Regions from separate parts of the Ferdinandcohnia sp. Marseille-Q9671 genome, predicted to be linked through region 1. Evidence: riboswitches for the same ligand, from Rfam matches in the RefSeq annotation. Region 1 holds a riboswitch; the other holds the start of a gene.
The links. Region 1 has a riboswitch for FMN ahead of ACWNMY_RS21190 (ECF transporter S component). Riboswitches for the same ligand answer to the same signal wherever they lie in the genome.
Positions count from the first base shown of each region.

Region 1 (7,078 bases):
CTCTTGTCGGTCATTCCATGTTATGTTCGGTGTATTTCTGGATATAACTTTGACCTCATAACCGAGTTCAGTAAATCTTTTTGAAAAATATGTACCTACAAATCCTGTTCCACCCGCAAGGACGACCTTCTTTTTCATAATACCATCCCCTTCTATTGACTTAGAATTATTTTACCATTATTTGGTGCGCGTTGTATTGTTTCTGTCAGAAAAACAAGTATAATAGATTTTGAATAATAGGAAAGGTTGGTGGGATATGATTTATAAATCTCGTACAGAAACTGCTGATATGCTTGTATCGAAATCTTTGTATCATCGGTTGGACTTATCAAATAAAGAAAAACAGTATCATTCTAATCTTATCAAAGGCTATGAGGGCGAGGTTATGTTTGATACGCTTACTGAAAAACTAGAATGTGAATGCCTCGTTTTGAATGATTTATTACTCCAGTTCAACAACACTACATTTCAAATTGACTCTTTACTAATTACCTCAGATGTCCTTTATCTTTTTGAAGTGAAAAATTACGAAGGTGATTTTTATTACGACTCCGATCGACTTTATACGAAAACAAAAATAGAAATTAATAACCCTCTTGTCCAGATGAGTCGAAGTGAATCTTTACTACGACAGTTGCTCCAAAGCCATGGATTTACTATACCAGTACAGGCTTTCTGCATCTTTATTAACCCCGCATTTACCCTATATCAAGCACCTCTTCATAAACCATTTATTTTTCCAACACAGCTACATGCCTTTTGTAAAAACTTAAATATGTTATCGGCAAAACTAAATAAGAAGCATAGAGCCCTCGCTGAAAAGTTAGACTTCTTACATATTGAGAACTCCCCCTTTCGGAACTATTCAGCGTATGAGTTTGAACAACTTCGAAAAGGAATTCTCTGTGAGTCATGTAAGTCATTTTCGATAGATGTTGTTGGTAGAAAGTGCATTTGTCGGGATTGTGGGAATGAAGAAATGGTTGTGGATGCCGTAAAACGTAGTGTTGAAGAGCTGAAGTTGGTGTTTCCGGATATGCGGATTACTACAAATCTGGTTTATGAGTGGTGTCGGGTTGTGGAGTCTAAAAAAAGAATAGGTAGGATTTTAGATAAGCATTATAAAAGAATAGGTGTGCACCAATGGTCTTATTACGAGTAGGAATTATTAGGGTGGTAAAACAGCACTGGTTTTCTAGCGTTGAGCCTATGAGAAACATAACTCAGATTTTCATGCAAAGTTAAGTGTTTCATTGAGTGTATGAAGACCATAACTTAGATCATAGTACCAGGTTAAGTACTTCATCGGGCTTATGAAGAACATAACTCAGGTCTTAATACCAAGTTAAGTACTTCATCGAGCGTATGAAGCCCATAACTTAGATCATAGTACCAGGTTAAGTACTTCATCGGGCTTATGAAGAACATAACTCAGGTCTTAATACCAAGTTAAGTACTTCATCGAGTGTATGAAGCCCATAACTTAAATCTTAGTACCAGGTTAAGTTCTTCATCGAGCGTATGAAGCCCATAACTTAGCTCATAGTACCAGGTTAAGTACTTCATCGAGTGTATGAAGCCCATAACTTAAATCTTAGTACCAGGTTAAGTACTTCATCGAGTGTATGAAGCCCATAACTTAAATCTTAGTACCAGGTTAAGTACTTCATCGAGTGTATGAAGCCCATAACTTAGATCATAGTACCAAGTTAAGTACTTCATCGGGCTTATGAAGAACATAACTCATGACTTCGAATCAGGTTAAGTGCTTCATCAAACTTGTGAGGAATATAACTTAGATCTTAGTACCTAGTTAAGTACTTCATCCAACACACGAAAAGCAAAACGTAGTCTGTATATCAAGTTATGGTTTTCAGTCTTATAAAAAGTATTAACAAACCAAAACAGACACCCACAAACCTGTGGGTGCCTGCCATTTCAAACTTTATATAGAAGCTTGTTTATTTATCCAAGGATGTAAGCGAGCGTATAACAGCATGAAAATGACTGCGACGATGAGACCTTTTAGTAGATTAAAAGGGAGAATCATATAGACTACCATTTTGAGTGTTTCTGGTGATGACATCAATGGGATGTTTAAGAAAAAGTTGAATGCCGGCAGAAAAATAAAATAATTTAGCACACTCATGATAATAGCCATCATAGCTGTTCCGCCAACTAGACCTATTGTTAAGCCTGTTCTTGTTTTAAGTAGCTTGAAAATGTAGTAGGTTGTGAGAACAAAAATTATGCCTGCTACAAAGTTTGACATGTGACCAATTGGTACACCTGTTTCACTGCCTGTAATAAAGTAATCAATCAAGTTTTTAAACAATTCTACAAGTACTCCTGCCATCGGTCCGAATATGAGCGCGGCGAGCAGTGCTGGTACATCGCTAAAGTCGACGTTTAAAAAGCTTGGGAATGTTGGCAATGGAAAATTAAAAAACATTAAAATGTATGAGATTGTACTCAACATTCCGATTGCCACAAATTGACGCAAAGGTATTTTTTTCATGTTACTGTCCTCTCCTCTTTTGTCGATCCACCTCAAAAGAAGAAAGGTTCGGCATATTTAAGACATACCCAAATAAAAAACCCCCAAGAATGAATTCTTGAGGGAGTTAATGTAAAGGCATGCTTAATAAACGTTCAAAGAATAAAATTTTTTGAACGCGCAGAACCTCCATCTTCTCCCATCCAGACTATACTGTCGGCTTTGGAATCGCACCAAATCCTGCCTTGCGGCTCGCGGGCTTAGAGAGTATCTCTCATCACCGCCGGTCGGGATTTTCACCCGGCCCCGAAGATAGATCATATTTAATTTCACTTCATTTTACCAATAAATTGTCGTGTTGTGAAGAGAAATGCTTGAATAACACTTTTACCCGTTAAAATAGACCCTATGTCTTATGCATAGGGTCCGTTAAAAGTGTTACTTTCCGTCAACAACTTCTTTTAATATCTCGTATGAACGCTTTTGTTTGTCGCGATCAAAAATATAGGAAACAGCCATAAGCTCATTTACATTGTATTTTTCCTGGAAGCTTGTTAGCTGTGAACGGATGGAATCCTTGCTTCCTAACAATGTGACACTAGACATTGCTGATGACATTTCTTTTTCAGGTTGAGTCCAAAGAGAATCCATACTATCGATAGGTGGTTGTAGTGGTGATTGTGTGCCACGAACCACATTTAAGAAGAATTGTTGCATGGTCGTTAATTCTCTTTCTGCTTCTTCATCTGTTTCCGTAGCTATTACATTTAAGCAAACCATCATATATGGTGAGCTCAAGTATTCCGATGGTTGGAATCGACTACGATAGATCGAAATCGCCTCCTCCATGAATCTTGGTGCAAAATGGGATGCGAATACATACGGTAGTCCTAATTTTGCAGCTAAATATGCGGAATCAGTTGACGATCCTAGAATATAGATTGGTACATTTGTACCCACACCAGGATATGCCTTAACATAACCTTGGCGTTCAAGTGGTCCAAAATAAGTAAGTAACGCATTTACATCGTCTGGGAATGTATAAACTGAATCTTTATTTGAACGTCTTAGTGCGTTCGCCGTCATCATGTCCGTCCCTGGTGCACGCCCTAATCCTAAATCAAGACGTTCTGGGTATATGGTTGCCATTGTCCCAAATTGTTCTGCCACGACAAGAGGTGCATGGTTTGGTAGCATAATACCGCCCGAACCAACACGGATTTTCTCAGTATGTTCTAAGGTATGTTTAATTAAAATAGGCGTTGCAGAACTTACAAGAGTTGGTGAATTATGATGTTCCGCAATCCAATAACGTGTATACCCCATTTTTTCTGTTGCTTGAGCTAAATCGACCATTGCATCGATTGCGTCCTTCCCGGTCTCTCCCTTACGAATAGGTGCGAGATTCAGAACTGACATAGGTATATTTATAGTAGTCATTCGCAATATTCATTCCTTCCATTTCGTTTCCCTACTATCTTACCAATTGAAAGACAAGAAACAAACTATCTTGCTTAGTAAAGTGTTTTCGAAAGTTCAGACTATTAGACCAAGAGGAATTGTCTTAATTGTGTTATAATTTAAAAAATATTTGAAGCAAACATTAAATTCACCATGAGAGGAGCTTTTAACATGGCAAATCTACATACGAATTTCCCGGTTAAGGCACCGAAGACTTTTAAAAAGAGAGTAGCTATGATTGGTCCAGGTTTTGTTGCAGCTGCAACAGGTGTCGGTACTGGGGATTTAGTTGCAGCATTGGTAGCAGGTGCGGGTTTTGGACTTGTATTTGTGTGGGCAATCGTTATTGGTTCAATTCTTAAGTATTTTTTAAATGAAGGTGTAGGTCGATTGCACCTTGCTACGGGAAAGACGATTATTGAAGGCTGGCAGCAGATGGGTAAATGGGCTACTGGTTATTTCGGAGTATACGCCGTGATATGGGGATTTGTATATGGAGCTGCAGCCACATCTGCGTGTGCACTTGCTATGACAGCGATGTTCCCTGCCCTTCCCTTTTGGGCCTGGGCAATCATTCACGCGATTGCTGGGTTCCTACTCATTTGGACTGGCCGTTATCTTTTATTTGAAAAAGTGATGATGATTTTAATAGGGTTAATGTTTGTAACAGTAATTGGTTCTGCAGCACTATTTCTTCCTACAATCGGTAATTTGTTAACGGGATTTGTTCCAACGGTTCCTGAAGGCTCATTTATGCTTGCACTTGGGTTAATTGGAGGTGTCGGTGGTACGATTACGATGGCTTCCTATGGTTATTGGTTAAAAGAAAAAGGTTGGAAAGGGAAAGAATGGGTACCGATGATGCGTTTAGATTCGAAGGCTGCCTATTTTATGACAGCACTTTTCACTCTCTCCCTACTTATCGTTGGAAGCCAATTTCTACATGGAACTGGTATTGTGATACAAGGTGAACAAGGTCTTTATCAATTATCAGAGATGATTGGAGACAAGTTTGGTAGTGTCTTTACATGGCTGTTTTTAATTGGTTTCTGGTCAGCCGCATTTTCATCTCTCTTAGGGGTGTGGAACGGTGTTCCTTATCTTTTTGCAGACTTTGTACGACTTATGCAAAAAAAACAGTATCGGACAGCGACTGAAAAAGATCCAGCTTACCGTGCGTATTTAGCGTGGTTAACCTTCCCTCCGATGCTTCTCTTATTCTTTGGTAAGCCAGTTCAATTAATTATTTTGTACGGCGCACTTGGTGCATTGTTCATGCCGTTTTTATCTATTAGTTTATTGTGGTTGTTGAATTCAAAACGAGTTGATAAAGAATATAGTAATAGTTTCTTATCAAATTTCGTGTTAACTGCCTGTTTGATATTATTTGTGATTTTGTCTGTCCAACAATTAATTGGGTTATTTTAGTAGTAAAATGCACTTTCAATCTCATGGTTGGAAGTGCATTTATTTTTTTATGTTTATAGAAAAATTGGTACACACTAAGGAGGAAAATTAAGGGTAAGGTGGAGTAATTATGCACTTTTTTGCTTCTCAGGAGGATTTAAATGCTATTGAGTGGATGCTAAGAGCAATTGTTGGCTTCGCGTTTTTTGTTGTGATTGCTAGAATTATGGGACAACGAACGATATCCCAGGTGGGTCTTCTTGATTTTGTAATCGTCTTACTAATCGGGAATATTATCGCACATCCGTTATCAGATGAAGGACTTGGATTAAAAGGGTCAATGATTACCATGACTGTTATTCTTGTAATGTATTTGATCGGGATTTTATTAAGTTTACGGTCAGTGAGGATAAGGAAATTATTCATTCCTGCTCCCATACCCATCATTGAAAACGGTATAATTTTGTATAAAAATCTTCTTAAATCCAGAATATCAATTGATGTCTTACTCTCTGAATTGCGTCGAAAAAATGTAGAAGATATTCAAAAGGTAGCTCTTGCATTTTGGGAGCCAAGTGGGACAGTATCATTCTTTTTAAAGTCTGAATATCAACCACTCACTCCGTTTTCACATGAGAAACCTGTTAAAACGTTTCAGTATCCGAAAACAGTAGTTAAAGAAAGGAAAATCGATTATAACGAGTTACAACAGCTGGGCAAAAGTGAAGAATGGCTGTTACAAAAAATATCAACCACCTATAACCATGTCACACTTAATGAAATTCTACTTGGGACGATTGATGAAAATGAACACGTCTCTATCTTTTTATATCATTAAAAAAACGATTAGTAGTTCATCCAATCGCACTTGAAAAAATCACTCCATCCTTCCTTTTCAAATACTCACCCCTAAAATTGGTCATACTACCTAGATAGAGTTTTTTTTGAAGTGGAGGATTTAGGATTGGAACATACATGGCTGTCTTTGATACCCTTTCTGATTGTGATTCTATTTGCTATTTGGCTCAAGGATATTTTACCGGGTCTTGTAATTGGGCTCCTTGTTGGATCAATTCTTGTTACGTCTGATATATTAAGTGGCACACAACAGTCTGTTACGTATGTGGTCACAACTTTATCAGATTCGACCAATATTAAGATCGTCAGTTTCCTTTATGTATTTGGCGGTTTAGTTGGAATGATGAATATTGCAGGAGGCATTAAAGGTTTTACGGAATGGATAGGAACAAAGATAAAATCAGAGCGAGGCTTACTTGGTTTAATCTGGCTTACCCTCCCTTTCACCTTTATGATGCCGATGTTTCGGATTATGATGATAGGTCCTATTATAAAAACATTAATTAAAAAAATGAATCTATCGAAACAAAAGGTTGGAATGACATTAGATATTTCAACGGAGTCAGTCATTGTGCTGCTACCAGTTGCAACAGCTTTTGTTGGGTTTATGGTGTCACTTGTTGAGGGTGGCATTAGAGAACTTGATTTAGGTATGTCACCATATCAAGTGTTTTTATTGAGTATCTTGTTTAATTTTTATGCAATTGTCATGTTACTGATTGGTATAATTCAAACCTTTTGGCCGTCTAAAACAGCGAACCAATCGAATAACCAGGTTGATCTAGAGGAAGAAGAGCATGAGTTTCACCGAATGGGGATCAAGAAAGAGCTGTCAATGGTAAAAGCGCAGCCGTG
Region 1 is NZ_CDRJTA010000004.1:1,211,303-1,218,380, forward strand. Features, by position in the region: gene ACWNMY_RS21180 (TIGR01777 family oxidoreductase) at 1-138, opposite strand, end outside; gene ACWNMY_RS21185 (nuclease-related domain-containing protein) at 257-1,162, shown strand; gene ACWNMY_RS21190 (ECF transporter S component) at 1,946-2,518, opposite strand; FMN riboswitch at 2,685-2,815, opposite strand; gene ACWNMY_RS21195 (LLM class flavin-dependent oxidoreductase) at 2,936-3,937, opposite strand; gene ACWNMY_RS21200 (Nramp family divalent metal transporter) at 4,130-5,386, shown strand; gene ACWNMY_RS21205 (DUF421 domain-containing protein) at 5,496-6,203, shown strand; gene ACWNMY_RS21210 (Na+/H+ antiporter NhaC family protein) at 6,330-7,078, shown strand, end outside.

Region 2 (7,078 bases), on a different contig from region 1:
ATGCTAATTTGGGATTTACCGTTGCCAAAAGCAAATTCGGAAGATATGTTGGCAGTATTTTGTACAGGTGCATATGGATATTCAATGGCAAATAACTATAATCGTATTCCAAGACCTGCAGTTGTTTTCGTAGAAAATGGAGAAGCTCAACTTGTTGTCCAGCGTGAAAGCTACGAGGATTTAGTTCGCTTAGATATCCCGTTAAAATCCAAAGTGATTGACTAATTGAAATAAGTAAAACCCACGATTTCGTGGGTTTTTTGCATCCTTTATTTAAAAAGATTCTTAATCGCATCGATTAGGTTAGTAAAGAATTCTTTTAGTTTATCTAGGAAGTTTTGTCCTTCATCAGATTCGAGGAAACCTGTGAGCTTTTCCTTAGCCAAATTTAATTGCTCCCCAACCTGATTCCAGTCAATATTAAGTTCCATTAACTTTGTAAATAGATCCATGAGACGTTGAATGTCCTCATCAGATAACGTGATTCCTAAGTCATTTGCAGCATTTATAATAATGGTCCGAAGCTCTTCGTCATTTTGTGGAGCATTTTTAGATATTTCATCTTTAATTTTTGCCATTAACGCTGAAGCATCTTCTGCTCCGAATTTTTCACTTAACTTTGTTGTTTCCACCATTTCTTCATTGGCAGCCTGCTTCACATCTTCCGGAATAGCCTTATCAGATGAGATCTCATAGGCTTTAATAATACCCGTTAGTGCAGCAGTTCCTGAAACAGTTCCAGGCGCGGTTACATAAATTTTTGCATCCTTAACGCCGGCAGTGATTAAAGCATTTGCGTACATTTCTTCTGTAATTAAGGTTATGTCTTCTGTGATTGTTACATCTAAGCCTGAACCCTTTTCTCCTATTGTAATGGAGGCAGAGGAAAGTGCTTTATTACCAATCCTGGCTTTTGGAATGTACCTACCAAGATATTGATGTTCTTCTTCATTGGTAACAACTACAATTTGAGGGTTATCAGGTGCATTCATTTCTTTTAGTATTGATTGTTTCTCACTCTCTGTTAAATCCTGTCCTAGTGTAATGATAACATCACCTGGTGCAGCATCTGCATAGCTTAGAGTTGGAAGTAAGAGTGTAAAAACGAGTAAAAACGAGAGTAGACGTGTAGTACTCAATTTAGTAGCCTCCTTTATCTGTTTGCGAAAATAGACTTATCAATCATTTATTATTATACAGTAGATGGTACTAAATAAATCGTTTATAGACGATTTAGGATGTAAGGCCTCCCTTCATATTGGATTATTGATTTTATTTATAGTAAAATGAACACGTTCAATACATATTGACGAATAGAAATGAGCGGAGGTTTCAAATGAAAAAAGCTAGCATTGAATTCGAAAACGGAGAAAAAATCGTTGCTGAGCTGTATCAAAATGAAGCACCAGGAACTGTTGCAAATTTTGAAAAGCTTGCTAATGAAGGATTTTATAATGGATTAACATTCCATCGTGTAATTCCTGGATTTGTTGCTCAGGGAGGTTGCCCAAGAGGAAATGGAACGGGTGGACCAGGTTATACTATAAAATGTGAAACAGAAGGTAACCCACACAAGCATGTTGCTGGTGCATTATCCATGGCGCATGCAGGGAAAGATACTGGAGGAAGTCAATTTTTCATCGTACATGAACCACAACCTCATTTAGATGGAGTTCATACAGTATTTGGTCAAGTAATCGAAGGATTGGATTCAGTCTATCGTATTCACCAAGGTGACGTTATGAAAGAAGTTAAAGTTTGGGAAGAGTAATCAAATTGACACAGCAGGTCTTTCTTGTTGTGTCTTTTTTTTAGTTAAGGAATAATAAATATCTTGAGACTTTAGGCTAAGCGTCTCGTTCTAGTTCCAACGCCTAGACCCTCGAGGGTCATTAGCCAATATAGAATGTAAGGCAAAGAGCGCCTTTATTCTAAATCGACTTATGCTTGTTGGACTTGCACAAAGTGTCAGTCTTTAGTAAAGGTTTCGCTTTCGAGGCGCTTGCGCTTTTGTTCTTGTCTATAATTAGTCGAGAGGTGAGTTGTGTGGAAAAAGGAAAATGGGCTGTTTTTATTGTATTGGCCATTTTATCTCTTGCGTGGGGATTTATTTATTGGCTATTTATCGTGTGAAAATACAAGAGCATGTAGCGATCACTTTTAATAAAAGTATGAGAAAGTCTTAAATTCGACAAAATAATAGTAATTCATGTTATACTATTTAAAATCGAACGCTATAATAATTTAATACTTTCCTTCGGGGTCAGGTGAAATTCCTAACCGGCGGTGATGAACCTTTTGTTCTAAGCCCGTGACCCATTTTAATGTCTGAACATATTGATGTTTGACAAGCTGATTACTGCTATGAGTGGTATTTATGTACACTTCATTTAAAATGGTGGACTTGGTGAGAATCCAAGGCCGACAGTATAGTCTGGATGGGAGAAGGATTTTAGTACTGGTATGTGAAAAAAATGCTCATGTTACCTCTATTTGTGTTGAGCAAATATACATATTTTGATACTTTAATTACGACCATTAAGACCCAGAGATTCTAATTTCAGGGTCTTTTTTGTTATTTTTGGAAAAATTGAACTCCCATAACGTTCATTAAATAAGAAAGGAGTGAGCAAAAAGTGAGGGATCAAGACTATATGAATCTGGCCATTAATGTAGCTAAAGCGGGCGTTGGCCAGACAAATCCGAACCCAGTTGTAGGTGCAGTTGTTGTAAACGAAGGACGTGTTGTAGGAATTGGTGCACATTTAAAAGCAGGAGAGCCACATGCAGAGGTACATGCGATTCGTATGGCTGGTGAGGATGCCCAAAATTCAACAGTATATGTAACGCTAGAACCTTGTAGCCATCATGGGAAAACACCACCATGTGCGGATTTATTAATTACAAATAATGTGAAACGTGTTGTGATTGCAACCACTGACCCGAATCCTCTTGTTGCAGGAAAGGGTATTGCAAAATTAAAAGCAGCTGGGATTGAGGTAGAAGTAGGGGTATGTAAGGAACAAGCAGATGCACTTAATTCTGTATTTTATCACTTTTTAGATAAAAAAATTCCTTATGTTACATTGAAATCTGCAACAACCCTTGATGGAAAGATAGCGACCGTTACAGGGGAAAGTAAGTGGATAACTGGTGAAGAAGCTCGAAATGATGTCCATTTATATCGGAGTATTCATGACGCCATATTAGTAGGTGTTAATACAGTTCTAGTTGATAACCCAAGTTTGACGACTCGATTACCAAATAGTATGGGGAAGAATCCAATTCGAATCATCTTGGATTCTACGTTACGAACGCCACTTGATGCAAAAGTAGTAAATGACGGTAAGGTACAAACCTGGATTATTGTTACAAATAAAGTCGACCAAGATAAAGTTAACAAGTTTGCTGAGAAAAAAAGCGTTCGGGTTATCCAAATGCATGAACCAACTATATCCATAAAAAAATTGCTAAGTCGATTAGCTGAAGAAGGGATAACGTCAATCTTTGTTGAAGGTGGAGCCGGGGTAAATGGTAGCTTTTTAAAAGAGAAGGCTATTAACCAAGTGATTACTTATTTTGCTCCAAAGTTGTTTGGTGGAAAACAAGCGCCAACCTCAATCGGCGGAACTGGTATCGAAGAAATTGATGATGCCATTCAATTAAGAATAAAGTCGGTTGAACAGATTGGCGAAGATGTAAAAATTGTGGCTGAACCCATCTAAAGAGAGGGTTGAAAAGAATGTTTACAGGAATTATAGAAGAAATTGGGAAGATTAAAGCTATAAATGGTTCGCAGGATGCGGTTGAAATGGTCATACAAGCAAAGCGAATCTTAGATGACGTTAACCTTGGTGACAGCATTTCAGTGAATGGGGTATGTTTAACAGTAACTTCTTTTACGACTGATGGATTTACAGTGGATGTAATGCCAGAAACAGTAAAGTCCACCTCATTACGTGACTTACAACGGAATCATGTGGTTAACCTTGAAAGAGCCATGTCAGCAAATGGACGGTTTGGAGGACATATAGTCTCAGGTCACGTCGATGGAATTGGCAAAATTGTACGGAAAGAACCAAAAGGGAATGCTGTCTATTATGAAATAGAGGTTCCTAAAGAAATCGTCCAATTTATGATTATGAGAGGCTCTGTTGCTGTTGATGGAACGAGTCTAACGATATTTGGACTTACAGAGAATACATTTACACTATCACTAATCCCACATACGTTAACTGAAACAATACTGCGCGAAAAAGGTGTGGGGGATAGTGTGAATATCGAATGTGACATGCTTGGTAAATATGTAAAGCAGTTTATTCAACGTTCATTTGAGAAAAAGGAACCAGTAAAATCATCAATCACTTCAAGTTTTTTAGAAGAACATGGATTTAAATAAGAAGGGGGGAAGATAACATGTTTGATCAAATTGATGAGGCACTTACAGATCTTAAGCAAGGTAAGGTAATTATTGTCTGTGATGATCAAGATCGTGAAAATGAAGGAGATTTCATTGCAATTGCGGAGAAGACAACTCCTGAGGTAATAAATTTTATGATAACCCATGGCCGTGGTCTTGTTTGTACGCCAATAACGGAATCACTTGCAAAAAAACTCAGTCTCGACCCAATGGTGGGACATAATACAGACCCACATGGTACAGCATTTACAGTTAGTATTGACCATAAGACCACGACAACGGGAATTAGTGCACATGAGCGGGCTACAACAATAATCGAGTTACTAAATCCAGAAACGAAAGCGTCGGATTTAAAAAGACCAGGTCATGTGTTTCCTTTGATTGCAAAGGAAGGAGGGGTTCTCCGCCGAGCTGGCCATACGGAAGCAGCCGTTGATTTAGCCACTCTTTGTGGTGCTAAACCTGCGGGTGTAATTTGTGAAATTGTAAAAGAAGATGGGTCAATGGCAAGGGTTCCTGATCTGCGAAAAATTGCAGATGAGTTTAATCTGAAAATGATTACTATAGAAGAACTCATACGTTATCGTAATCAAAAAGAAAAGTTAGTAAAAAGGGAAGTTGAAGTAAATTTACCAACTGAATATGGAGAGTTTAAAGCTATTGGCTACTCAAACATAGTTGATGGAAAAGAACATGTAGCGCTCGTAAAAGGCGAAATAAGTGAAACAGAGCCAACCTTAGTTCGAGTTCAATCTGAATGTTTAACTGGGGATGTATTTGGGTCAAAAAGATGTGACTGCGGAACACAGCTTCATGCAAGCCTACGTCAGATTGAGAAGACTGGTTCAGGTGTACTCCTATACATGCGTCAAGAAAGTAAGGGAAATGGACTACTTAACAAGATGCGTGCATATAAGCTACAGGAAGAAGGAGAAAAATCGGACGAGGCGAATGTAGGGCTATTACCCAATTTAAGGGATTATGGCATAGGTGCGCAAATCCTTAAAGATTTAGGGATATCCAAAATGCACCTTCTAACGAACAATCCTAGAAAAATAGCTGGGCTTGAAGGGTATGGTTTAGAAGTAGTCGAACGAATTCCTATTCAAATGGATAAAGAAATAGCAGAAAATTCAAAGGTAGGACAAATGCTTCATTTTTAAAGAAATAGAACAAATAACTATTAACACAGGAGGATATATATGAATAAGATTTATGAAGGACACTTAGTTGGCACTGGTTTAAGAGTAGGAATAGTTGTTGCACGTTTTAATGAATTTATCACAGCAAAGCTTTTAACTGGAGCATTAGATGCCTTTAAAAGACATGGTGTTGAGAATGAAAATGTTGAAATCGCGTGGGTACCTGGTGCGTTTGAAATTCCACTAATTGCAAAGAAAATGGCTGAATCAAGTAAGTATGATGCTGTTATCGCTTTAGGAACTGTTATTAGAGGTTCTACATCACATTATGATTTTGTATGTAATGAAGTAGCAAAAGGATTAGCTGCTACCGCGCTTTCAACTGGTAAACCAGTGATGTTTGGGGTTTTAACAACTGATACAATTGAACAAGCAATTGAAAGAGCTGGTACAAAAGCAGGAAATAAAGGTTGGGATTCAGCTGTTTCTGCCATTGAAATGGCGAACTTAGCGCGTTCATTTGATTAATTGTCGAAGGTAGTATAGATCTGGAAAGTCTTGGATATAATTTAAATTTAAGGGTATTCCAAAAAGACTATGGAAAAAAGGACTGGAAAATGGTAATCTTAATAAATGTATTGAGGTTAGTCCAAAAGTAGTAGAACGTTCAAAGAGACTGGTGAAATTTCATTCTCCTATTTGAACGTAAACTAGAAGGAAAGTTTTTCGATAATGAGGGATTTATATGTTAGTTCGTTATAAAAAGAATTATGAAAAAATCGCAATGGGGCTTCTTTCATTTATGCCTACTGAAAAGGAATTAAAGAATCTGCAAGCAACTATGAAGCAATATGAAGAAGATGATACGAAGCAGTTATTCTTATGGAAAGAAGAAGATATTGTAGGAATTATCGGAACAACAATCCAAGACGGGAATTTTGTAGAAATCCAACACATTTGTGTTAATCCATCCCATCGCTATCAAGGGATTGGAAAAAGGATGGTTAGAGCACTTAACGAGCACTTTCCAGATCGAGAATTACGACCTAATGAACATACCGCAGCGTTTTTTGAGAAATGTGATTTCTCAGAGGACGAAAAATGTGAAGAGGGACAGTCATAAGACTGTCTCTTTTATTTTTTTCTGCTTTTTTGTTTTAAAAGAATCTGTTTCTGGCGTTCAGCAATGACGTCACTTCTATCCCGAAGCTTATGTTTATGAATTAATTCCTTATCCGATAAATCACTTTTTGCTCCCCATTGTTTTCCTTTATCTGATGCTAGTGATTGACAGATGGCTAAAAGATCGTCAACTATGGGTAAATTAATATCTACATAAGAAACACCGCTTTTAATATCTTGATATTTTCCTTGTAATACTTCAATAAGCTTCTCATCCTGTATGCCTATTCTTGACAAGGCGTATTTGTGCTCCTCACAAATTGTTATTGCACTTTTCATCATTCGTAGAGCTCCAGATATATTTCCGCGTCGTTGATGATAGAGCGAAACTGCA
Region 2 is NZ_CDRJTA010000001.1:561,776-568,853, reverse strand. Features, by position in the region: gene lysA (diaminopimelate decarboxylase) at 1-225, shown strand, start outside; gene ACWNMY_RS03055 (DUF1002 domain-containing protein) at 270-1,139, opposite strand; gene ACWNMY_RS03050 (peptidylprolyl isomerase) at 1,337-1,771, shown strand; FMN riboswitch at 2,250-2,454, shown strand; gene ribD (bifunctional diaminohydroxyphosphoribosylaminopyrimidine deaminase/5-amino-6-(5-phosphoribosylamino)uracil reductase RibD) at 2,637-3,725, shown strand; gene ribE (riboflavin synthase) at 3,743-4,399, shown strand; gene ACWNMY_RS03035 (bifunctional 3,4-dihydroxy-2-butanone-4-phosphate synthase/GTP cyclohydrolase II) at 4,417-5,583, shown strand; gene ribH (6,7-dimethyl-8-ribityllumazine synthase) at 5,623-6,090, shown strand; gene ACWNMY_RS03025 (GNAT family N-acetyltransferase) at 6,308-6,685, shown strand; gene ACWNMY_RS03020 (DUF309 domain-containing protein) at 6,697-7,078, opposite strand, start outside.
Region 2: linked by a shared signal. The riboswitch ahead of ribD (bifunctional diaminohydroxyphosphoribosylaminopyrimidine deaminase/5-amino-6-(5-phosphoribosylamino)uracil reductase RibD) and the one ahead of ACWNMY_RS21190 (ECF transporter S component) in region 1 are both predicted to bind FMN.